DNA from 4 places in the Arthrobacter sp. StoSoilB13 genome. Region 1 is predicted to be linked to each of the others. Evidence: riboswitches for the same ligand, from Rfam matches in the RefSeq annotation. Region 1 holds a riboswitch; each other region holds the start of a gene.

What was found. A riboswitch is a leader RNA that binds a small molecule or an ion and turns the genes downstream of it on or off. The one in region 1 is predicted to bind S-adenosylmethionine.
Region 2: it holds a riboswitch for S-adenosylmethionine, as region 1 does, so the genes downstream of both, LDP01_RS06425 (aminotransferase class V-fold PLP-dependent enzyme) here and LDP01_RS15355 (hypothetical protein) in region 1, are expected to answer to the same signal.
Region 3: it holds a riboswitch for S-adenosylmethionine, as region 1 does, so the genes downstream of both, LDP01_RS11665 (DUF1737 domain-containing protein) here and LDP01_RS15355 (hypothetical protein) in region 1, are expected to answer to the same signal.
Region 4: it holds a riboswitch for S-adenosylmethionine, as region 1 does, so the genes downstream of both, metX (homoserine O-acetyltransferase MetX) here and LDP01_RS15355 (hypothetical protein) in region 1, are expected to answer to the same signal.

Annotation. Positions count from the first base shown of each region.
Region 1 is NZ_AP024648.1:666,459-668,650, forward strand. Features, by position in the region: gene LDP01_RS15345 (VIT1/CCC1 transporter family protein) at 1-309, opposite strand, end outside; gene LDP01_RS15350 (hypothetical protein) at 588-782, shown strand; gene LDP01_RS15355 (hypothetical protein) at 792-1,091, opposite strand; SAM riboswitch class IV at 1,107-1,226, opposite strand; gene LDP01_RS15360 (sodium:solute symporter family protein) at 1,389-2,192, opposite strand, start outside.
Region 2 is NZ_AP024647.1:1,359,904-1,362,095, reverse strand. Features, by position in the region: partial or broken gene LDP01_RS06425 (aminotransferase class V-fold PLP-dependent enzyme) at 1-1,347, opposite strand, end outside; SAM riboswitch class IV at 1,379-1,492, opposite strand; gene hisN (histidinol-phosphatase) at 1,674-2,192, opposite strand, start outside.
Region 3 is NZ_AP024647.1:2,481,576-2,483,767, forward strand. Features, by position in the region: gene LDP01_RS23430 (LLM class flavin-dependent oxidoreductase) at 1-489, opposite strand, end outside; SAM riboswitch class IV at 689-800, shown strand; gene LDP01_RS11665 (DUF1737 domain-containing protein) at 815-1,081, shown strand; gene LDP01_RS11670 (rhodanese-like domain-containing protein) at 1,078-1,488, shown strand; gene LDP01_RS11675 (O-succinylhomoserine sulfhydrylase) at 1,489-2,192, shown strand, end outside.
Region 4 is NZ_AP024648.1:1,168,591-1,170,782, forward strand. Features, by position in the region: partial or broken gene LDP01_RS17590 (bifunctional o-acetylhomoserine/o-acetylserine sulfhydrylase) at 1-595, shown strand, start outside; SAM riboswitch class IV at 747-861, shown strand; gene metX (homoserine O-acetyltransferase MetX) at 876-1,997, shown strand; gene LDP01_RS17600 (hypothetical protein) at 2,004-2,192, opposite strand, start outside.

The DNA of each region.
Region 1 (2,192 bases):
GCCCAGCAGCTGGCTGCGGGTGGAAGCTCCCTTCGGCATTCCGGCGTGTTCTCCCAAGAGCTTGAGCCAGTGTGCCTCGTGCCGTCTCTCGGCCTCGGCCAGGGCGAGCAGGATCTGCCGTTCTTCGCCGTCACGACGCTGGGCGAGTTCCCGGTAGACGGCGGCTTCGGCACGCTCGTCGGCCAGGTATTGACGCCAGCGCCTGATGTCCGCCGGTGTGGGCCGGGCTGGTTGGGACGGTGTTCCGGATCCGGGGGCGGGGTCCGGAGCGGGGCTCGACGAACCGTGGGATTCCTGGTGCTTCTGCACTTTTTCTCCTGTGCTGGGTGGGGTAGTTGCGGCCCCATTGCACGCCCACTGTACCGCTTATCGGCGCGGATTTTTGGCCGGTATTCCTTAGTTGGAATGTTCGGCATGCCTTAATTTTCGAAGCTGCAATCCTCTGCCTGGAGCCTTTCCCTGGGTCCATGTGGGCCGTTGCCTTGACCCTCTTCAGGCACAGTGCTCAGATGGAAGGACAGGGGCGGGGGCCCTCCCCGCACTCGGTCAGCAGGCTGCTTGCCAGCCCACCAGACGGAGGTTGCAGCATGGACACCACCGAACCGCACGCCAACCACCCCGAACGGGAGACCATCGAGTCGGATCCCGCCTACGACTACAGCGATGACCAGGAAGTCGACGAACCCTGGGTGGAGGAAATCGACGTCCCGGATGACGACGAGCGGGTTGTCCCCCTGGATGAAACCGAAGAATTCCGCGGGGAAGAAGACGAGGAATTCTAGGACCGTTTCTTAGGCAGGGCCATCTTCACCGAAGGTGAAATGCCGCTCCAGTCCCGCCGGACGCCCGAGCGCTGCAACAGTCACCGTCAACGTCCTCGACGATTCACACCACCGCGATGGACGCACAGCCTGGGCAAGGGCATGCGCCAACAGGCGCGCTTCGGGGTGCCGGAACCGGGCCAGCCCACCGTTCAGGAACAGGGTCACCGTCCCAAGGACAAGGTCGACGCCGGGAATCACCGGAACAGTGGGCGCTTCGGTTTTGGTGGGGCTGCTTTGGCTTGGGGTGGTAACGCCTTGGTACGGCAAGGACTGCTCCTTTGGGGAGTGCTCTTGCCCGCTCGGTTGTCTCTGGTCCGGGGCGGGCCGCTTCCTCATCCGAACCACCCGTGAACATGGGGTTGGTGTGTGGCCAGTCGGAGCTTGGCGCCACCTCTCTTGAAGCTGGGACCACTGTACTGGAGGAGTGCTGTCCGGGAGAAGTGTGGCCCTCGGATCCGCTCGCCCCCGCACAGCGCAACGGCGGCGCTGCCCCGGGAAGGGGCGGCGCCGCCGTCGACCATTGCTCAGTTCAGTTCTTACCTGATGCCTTGCGGCCCTGGGCCGTTAGCTGGCGTTGTGGCTGCTGACGGGGTGGGCTTCCAAGGGCAATTCGTCAGATACCGCTCCGGCCACGCGCTTTTCCCAAGCGGCCCGGACTTCGGGTTCGGTGGGCGGCGTGAGGAGGGAAATCACCACGTAGGCGACGAACGAGGCCGCGAGGCCGTAGTAGATGGGCTCGTTGGCGTAGACGCCGTCGACGCTTGGAATGACTCCAGTGGCGAACAGAATCAACAAGGCCAACGTCAATACCGAGCCCACTGCCATGGACCATGCAGCAGCGATACCAGTGCCGCGCTTCCACACCAGGCCGCCAAGAATCGCGACGAGGAGGCCGCCCACAAGGATGTCGTAAGCAATGGTGAGGGCAACAACCACGTCCTGCGCGGCCATGGAGATCAACACCGCGACGATGCCCAGGCCAAGAACCCAGTAACGGTTGGCTTTGACGTCGTGCTCGGGGTTTTCGGTGTCGTCCGTGTTGATGGTCTTGCCGAACCAGCTGGCCACGAACGGAACAACATCTGCGCGGGCCACCGTGGCGGCGGCAATCAGGGCACCTGAAGCGGTGGACATCATGGCTGCAACAGCTGCGGCCATGACCAGGCCGCCGATGCCGATGGGCAGGATGTGGGTTGCCACCTCGGCGTAGACCACGTCCTTGCCGAGGTTGGCGACATCAATGTTGGGGAGCGCCACCCGGGCGGCCAGGCCGATCAAGGCACCGGCCACACCGTAGAGGATGCAGTAAACGCCGGCGGTCGCTCCACCCCAGCGTGCAACCTTGGGAGTCTTGGCCGTGAAGACGCG
Region 2 (2,192 bases), on a different replicon from region 1:
CTGCGGTGGTCGTTGGCCGGCACCCAGCGGCCTTCGTCCACTACATAGTCCCAGCCGAGACCCGTGCGCTTGAGTTCCTCGATACCAGCCAGCAGCCGTGTGGCATCCTCCAGGCGGGAGCCCACGCCGAAGCTGGCTCGCAGTGAGCCGGACGGCAGGCCCAGCCGCTTGAGGAGGGGATGGGCGCAGAAGCGGCCGTCACGAAGTCCTACACCGTGTTCGGCGGCGAGGTATGCGGCGACCAGTCCGGCGTCGAATCCTTCCACCGAGAAATTAACCACGCCGATGGTGTCCTCGGAGTCGCTGAAGATCCGGTGGACCGTCACGCCGTCGATTGCTTCAAGTCCCTGTACGAGGTAGGAGCGGATTCCAGCTTCATGGGCATGCCAGGCATCCTGATCCAAGCCGGCGAGCACCTGCGTCGCCCGGGCCAATGTTGCCGCACCGAGGACGTTGGGGGAGCCGCCCTCGTGGCGGGCGGGACCTGAGGGCCCAGCTGACCGAGTCCAGGCGCGCCTCACGAACAGCGCCTCCGCCGGCAAGGTGGGGAGTACCGGCGTCGAGCCAGTCGGGACGGCCCACAACGACTCCGGCGCCGAACGGAGCGTAGAGCTTATGGCCGGAGAACACGATGTAGTCGACGTCTGTGGCGGCGATGTTGATGCGGCGGTGGGGGGCAAGCTGCGCGGCGTCCACCACAATCCTGGCACCGTATTCGTGTGCAAGTGCTGCGAGTTCGGCGATCGGCAGGATTTCACCGGTCACGTTCGAGGCACCGGTGACCGCCAGCAGAGATACGCCGCCTTGGCTGAGTTCCTCGCGGAGCTTGGCCAAGGTAGCGGTCAGTGTCGAAGCAGCTACGACACTGCGGTGAGGGACGCCCTGCCAGGGAAGAAGATTGGCATGGTGCTCGATGTCCAGGTAAAGGACCTCGCCAGTTGGCTTACCGTCGAGTTGCGGGAGGCAGCCCGCCAACAGGTTCAGCGAGTCCGTGGTGTTCCGGGTGAAGATGACGGAATCATCCGGACGGCCGCCAACGAATTCACGGACGATGTCGCGGGAGTTCTCGTAGACCGAGGTGCTGATCTGGGAAGCGTAGCCCGCGCCGCGGTGGACACTGGCGTAGTAGGGGAGGATCTCGTTGAGATACGCAGAAACGATGGTCAACGCGGGAGCGGATGCTCCGTAGTCGAGGTTGGCGTAGCGGACATGGCCACCCTGGATCAGGGGAGCTTGCAGCTCCGCGCCTGTGACGGCGGCCAGGGGCCTGCCCGCAGCGGCTTCGTGCGCTGCTTCTTCGACCGCAAGGGACGGCAGAACGGTGGAGTTGAACGTAGCAGTGCTCATGGGACCTCACTCAAGAGGGACCCCCTATGGGGATCCGCGCTTGCCGTATCCGTTCCGGACCGGCCAGGTCGTCACCCGGGGCACCCCACCGCGAATGGAGGGTTGCCGGCCAGCAAACCGGGGTTTAGCGCTGGCACTCGTGACCTGTAAAGAGGTTAGGCCACGCATCTGGCCTGCTCCAAAGTCGATTCGCTTTGTTAAGCAGATTGTTACGACGTGTCCGGAAACCGGGTTTTGGGCGAAGAAAAGACGGCGGATGCCCCGAAAAGGAGGCTTCCGCCGTCGAAAATTCTATGCACAGCCGGTTGGCTTGTTGGTCCGCCGGGTCAGAGGAGGTCATCCAGGGCAGGGTTTAGCCGCTTGAGGACCTCCGAGTGGAGGATGGAGTTGGTGGCCAGGGCGTTGCCGCCGAAGGGGCCGTCCTCGCCTTCCAATGAGGTGAAGCGGCCGCCGGCTTCCGTCACGATGGGAACCAGTGCTGCCATGTCGTAAAGATTCAGCTCTGGCTCGCAGGCGATGTCAACAGCCCCCTCGGCTACCAGGCAATAGGACCAGAAGTCGCCATAGGCGCGCGTGCGCCAGATGTCTTCCGTCAACCCCAGGAACTCGTCCAGATTGCCGCGCTCCTTCCAACCGGAGAGGCTGGAATATGACATTGAAGCATCGGCCAACCGCGAAACGTTGGACACCCTGAGCCGGGTGGCTGATGCCAGGGAGCGGCCCATGTAGGCGCCCATGTCCTTTGCTGCCCACCAACGCTTGCCCAGCGCGGGGGCGCTGACAACTCCAACGACGGGCTCGCCTTCGTCAACGAGCGCGATCAGGGTAGCCCACACGGGAACGCC
Region 3 (2,192 bases), on a different replicon from region 1:
GACGACGTCGACGAATTCCTCCGCCTTCTCATACCGAAGGTCGTGTTCAATCTGCTGGTCCAAACCGTAATTCTGCGCGGCGAGGTCACTGCCGGAGGTTACGACGTTCCATCCCAACTGCCCCTCGGAGAAGTGCTGCAGCGTGGCCAGGAGGCGGGCCGCAGTGAAAGGCGGATAGAACGATGCGCTGACCGTCGGGACGATTCCAAGGTGCTCGGTTGCGGACAGGAGGTACGGCACCAGGGCCAAGGGATCATGTTTGGGCGCAAAGGAGGCGTGTGCCAGCGAGACCTCGGCAGTGCCGCCATAGGTATCGGGAACAGTAAGGGAGTCCTCGATGATGAAGAGGTCAAGGCCGGATTGCTCAAACGCGCGGACGGCGTCTTGATACAGGGCAGGCTTCTTCCAGTCGTAGCCCAGGCTGTAGCCGGGAGTTCCCCATCCCTGGACACCAAAACCGTGCCCCACGAACCATCCAAAATGCAGCATGGGCTTGAGTGTAGAGCTGCCTTGTCCGTTCACCGCGACCTGATTTCTTGCGAAGTTACAGGGGGTCGTACTGCGTCAATTATGCTCCCGGGGCGTCACATTTGGGCTGCTACTCCAGCACCGGCCGGTTACGCAACATGACGACCGCGTAACCGCTTGCAAGTGCGGGCCGCCGCCGCGGGATGTTACGTTTTTCTTGAGTAATGAGCACCAGCGCCAAGCCCTGACTTGCTGGTCGGCAACCCTCTCTCCGGCGGGGTGCCTCAGGTGACTACTCGGCGTATCGACACTTCGAACTGCAAGCGTGACTGAGGAGCACCAGCCAATGCCTGAACCCACTGAAGAAAAACTCTCCTACCGCCTGATTACAGGTCCGGATACCCGTGAATTCTGCGAGCGGATCACCACGGCCCTCGCCGACGGCTACGTGCTCCACGGCAGCCCGGCAGCCACGTTCAATGGCACGGATGTCATCGTGGCGCAGGCGGTCGTCCTGCCCGCTGCCATCGCCAACGCAGACGCCGCCGTCGCGAATGCTGTTGACCAGTTGGAGAACGACGACGACGAAGAAGCATTCGAGGGACACGCATGAGTTACGCAGGTGACCTGACCCCGCAGGACGCGTGGGCCAAGCTTGAAGAAGGCGCAATCCTGGTAGACGTCCGCACCGAGGCCGAGTGGGCCCACATCGGCATCCCGGACACCAAAGCCACAGAGAATGATCCCTTGTTCATTCAGTGGAACCTCGCCGGTGGCATTCCCAACTCCCGCTTCATCGAGGACCTGCAGCAGCAGGCACCCGAGGGTGAGGGCGTGGAACTCGTTTTCATCTGCCGCTCAGGCCAGCGCTCCATCTCGGCCGCCATCGCCGCGACGCAGGCCGGGTTCACCGCCTACAACGTGCTTGAGGGCTTCGAAGGTGACCCTGACCGTTACGGCGAACGGACCATCAACGGCTGGAAGAACCGCGGCCTGCCAACCAACCTGGGGAACGACTAAGTGACTTTCAATCCCGATGCCGCCAGCTGGAGCCCTGACACCCAGGCAGTACGCGGCGGCCTTGACCGTACCAACTTCCAGGAGACGTCCGAACCCGTTTTCCTGAACTCCGGCTTCGTCTACGAATCCGCTGCCGCCGCCGAACGCGCCTTCACCGGCGAGGACGAACGCTTCGTTTACTCCCGCTACGGCAACCCGTCCGTGGCCACGTTCCAGGAACGGTTGCGGTTGCTCGAAGGAACCGAGGCATGCTTCGCGACGGCGTCCGGCATGTCCGCGGTGTTCACCGCCTTGGGTGCCCTCCTGGCTGCCGGTGATCGCGTGGTTGCCGCCCGTTCCCTGTTCGGCTCGTGCTTCGTGATCCTCAACGAGATCCTGCCGCGCTGGGGCGTAGAGACCGTGTTTGTCGACGGTCCCGACCTCGACCAGTGGCGGGCTGCCCTCTCCGAACCGACCACTGCCGTGTTCTTCGAGTCGCCCTCGAACCCCATGCAGGAAATCGTGGACGTCGCCGCCGTCAGCGAGCTGGCGCATGCTGCGGGAGCGACCGTCGTCGTCGACAACGTCTTTGCCACTCCCTTGCTCCAGCGTTGCGGTGACCTGGGCGCGGACGTCATTGTGTACTCCGGAACCAAGCACATCGATGGCCAAGGGCGTGTCCTCGGCGGCGCAATCCTGGGCACCAAGGAATTCATCGACGGCCC
Region 4 (2,192 bases), 500 kb from region 1:
CTCCGGACCCCAGCTACAACGGACTCGTTTACGCCCGGGACCTTGGCAAGGATGGCGCGCTCGGAGCCAACCTCTCCTACATTCTCAAGGCGCGCGTGCAGTTGCTGCGCGATCTGGGTTCGGCGGTTTCCCCGTTCAACGCCTTCCTCATCGCCCAGGGGCCCTGGAAACCCTGAGCCTGCGCGTCGAGCGTCACGTCTCGAACGCCACCAAAGTGGCTGAATGGCTGGAAGCCCATGACGACGTCGAATCGGTTGCCTTTGCGGGCCTGCCGTCCAGCCCTTGGTACGACCGCGGCCGTAAGTACGGGCCAAGGGGTACCGGTGCAGTGGTGGCATTCAACATCAAGGGTGGCGTCGAGGCCGGCAAGCGATTCGTGGACGGCCTGGAGTTGCACTCCCATGTTGCCAACATCGGTGACGTCCGCTCGCTGGTTATCCACCCGGCGTCGACTACCCACAGCCAGCTCACGGTCGAACAGCAGCTGGTTGCGGGCGTGAATCCAGGCCTTGTCCGCCTCTCCGTGGGAATAGAGCACGTGGACGACATTATTGCTGATCTTGAGGCCGGTTTCCGGGCTGCCAAAGGCGCTTAATCGCGCTGCTGGGGGAGCGGCCGCCCGCCGTCGAAAATTCGCCGGGCGGCCCTTCGCGGTGCGTGTTCCTGAACGAAGCGGCGCCAAACCGTCACACAGCTGTCACATTCTTCGCCAAGACAGCGGTATTTTTCCTAGACTCTACGTATTAGGTCATGAGTGCCAGCGACAGCCCCGGCTTGCTGGCCGGCAACCCTCCTCCGCGGTGGGGTGCCCCGGGTGAAGACCTGGCCTGTCGCACGCAAGGCGGCAGGCAAGCGCGAGGTTAGGTGTCAAAGGAATGACCATTACTGCTACAGCACCCCCCAAACCGGGCAAAGAAGACGGGACGGTCAAGTACGCCGGCGTAGGTTCACTGGAACTTGAAGCCGGCGGTTTTCTCCCGGATGTTGTGCTTGCCTACGAAACCTGGGGGCAGTTGAATGCGGATGCGTCCAACGCAGTCCTGGTTCAGCACGCACTGACGGGCAGCACGCATGTGGCCCGCGGTGCTACTGATGAGGAAGGCTGGTGGGAGCAACTCGTTGGTCCCGGCGCGACGATCGACACCAACCGGTTCTTCGTTATCTCCATCAACATTGTCGGCGGCTGTTACGGCAGCACGGGCCCATCGTCAGAGGCGCCGGACGGACGGCCCTGGGGATCCCGCTTCCCACTGATCACCTTGCGCGACAGCACGGTGGCTGAAGCCCGGCTCGCGGATGCCTTGGGGATCAAGGCATGGCACGCAGTCCTTGGCGGTTCCATGGGTGGGGCGCGGGCACTTGAGTGGGCGGTCACCTTCCCTGAGCGTGTTCAGCGGTGCGCGGTTATTTCTGTGGGCGCCTACAGCACAGCCGAGCAAATTGCTTTCGCCCAGTCGCAGACGCTCGCCATCCGCCAGGACCCGAACTTCAACAACGGCGATTACTACGGTGGACCAACTCCTGAGGCAGGCCTTGCCCTGGCCCGACGGATAGCGCACATCACGTACCGGTCAGCGCTGGAGCTTGATGTCCGCTTCGGCCGGGAAGCCCAGCACCAGGAGACGCCCCTGGCCGCTGCGGTCCTGGGGGAGCGTGGCCGCTACCAAGTGGAAAGCTACCTCGACCACCAAGGCACCAAGCTGGTGCGCCGGTTCGATGCGAACAGTTACATCGCCATCACCGAGGCGCTGATGTCCCACGACATCAGACGGGGCCGGGGCACCTTGAAGGAAGCCTTGGCTGCCGCCACTGCTGAATTCTTTGTGGCAGCCGTCGATTCCGACCGCCTCTATTTTCCGGCCCAGTCAGTGGAACTGGCGCAAAACCTGCCAGGCAATGTGCCCGTCCACGTGATCGAGGCCCCCATCGGCCACGATGGCTTCCTGACCGAAATCGGCCAACTATCGAAGCAGCTTCGCGAGGCCTTCTTCGCCTAAGCCGGCTCAGCCGTTCATGATGTCGCCGCGCTGCTTCATGTAATCCTCCATGGCAATTTCGCCGTTGCTGAACTTGAGGTCCAGTTCGGCCAGCTTGCGCGCGCGGAAGCCTTGCTGCTCAGAGCCGCGGTGGCTCGGAAACGTAGGTGAAGAAGCGTTCGACGCCGGTCCTGGCGGCGGTGGGGCATCGGCAGG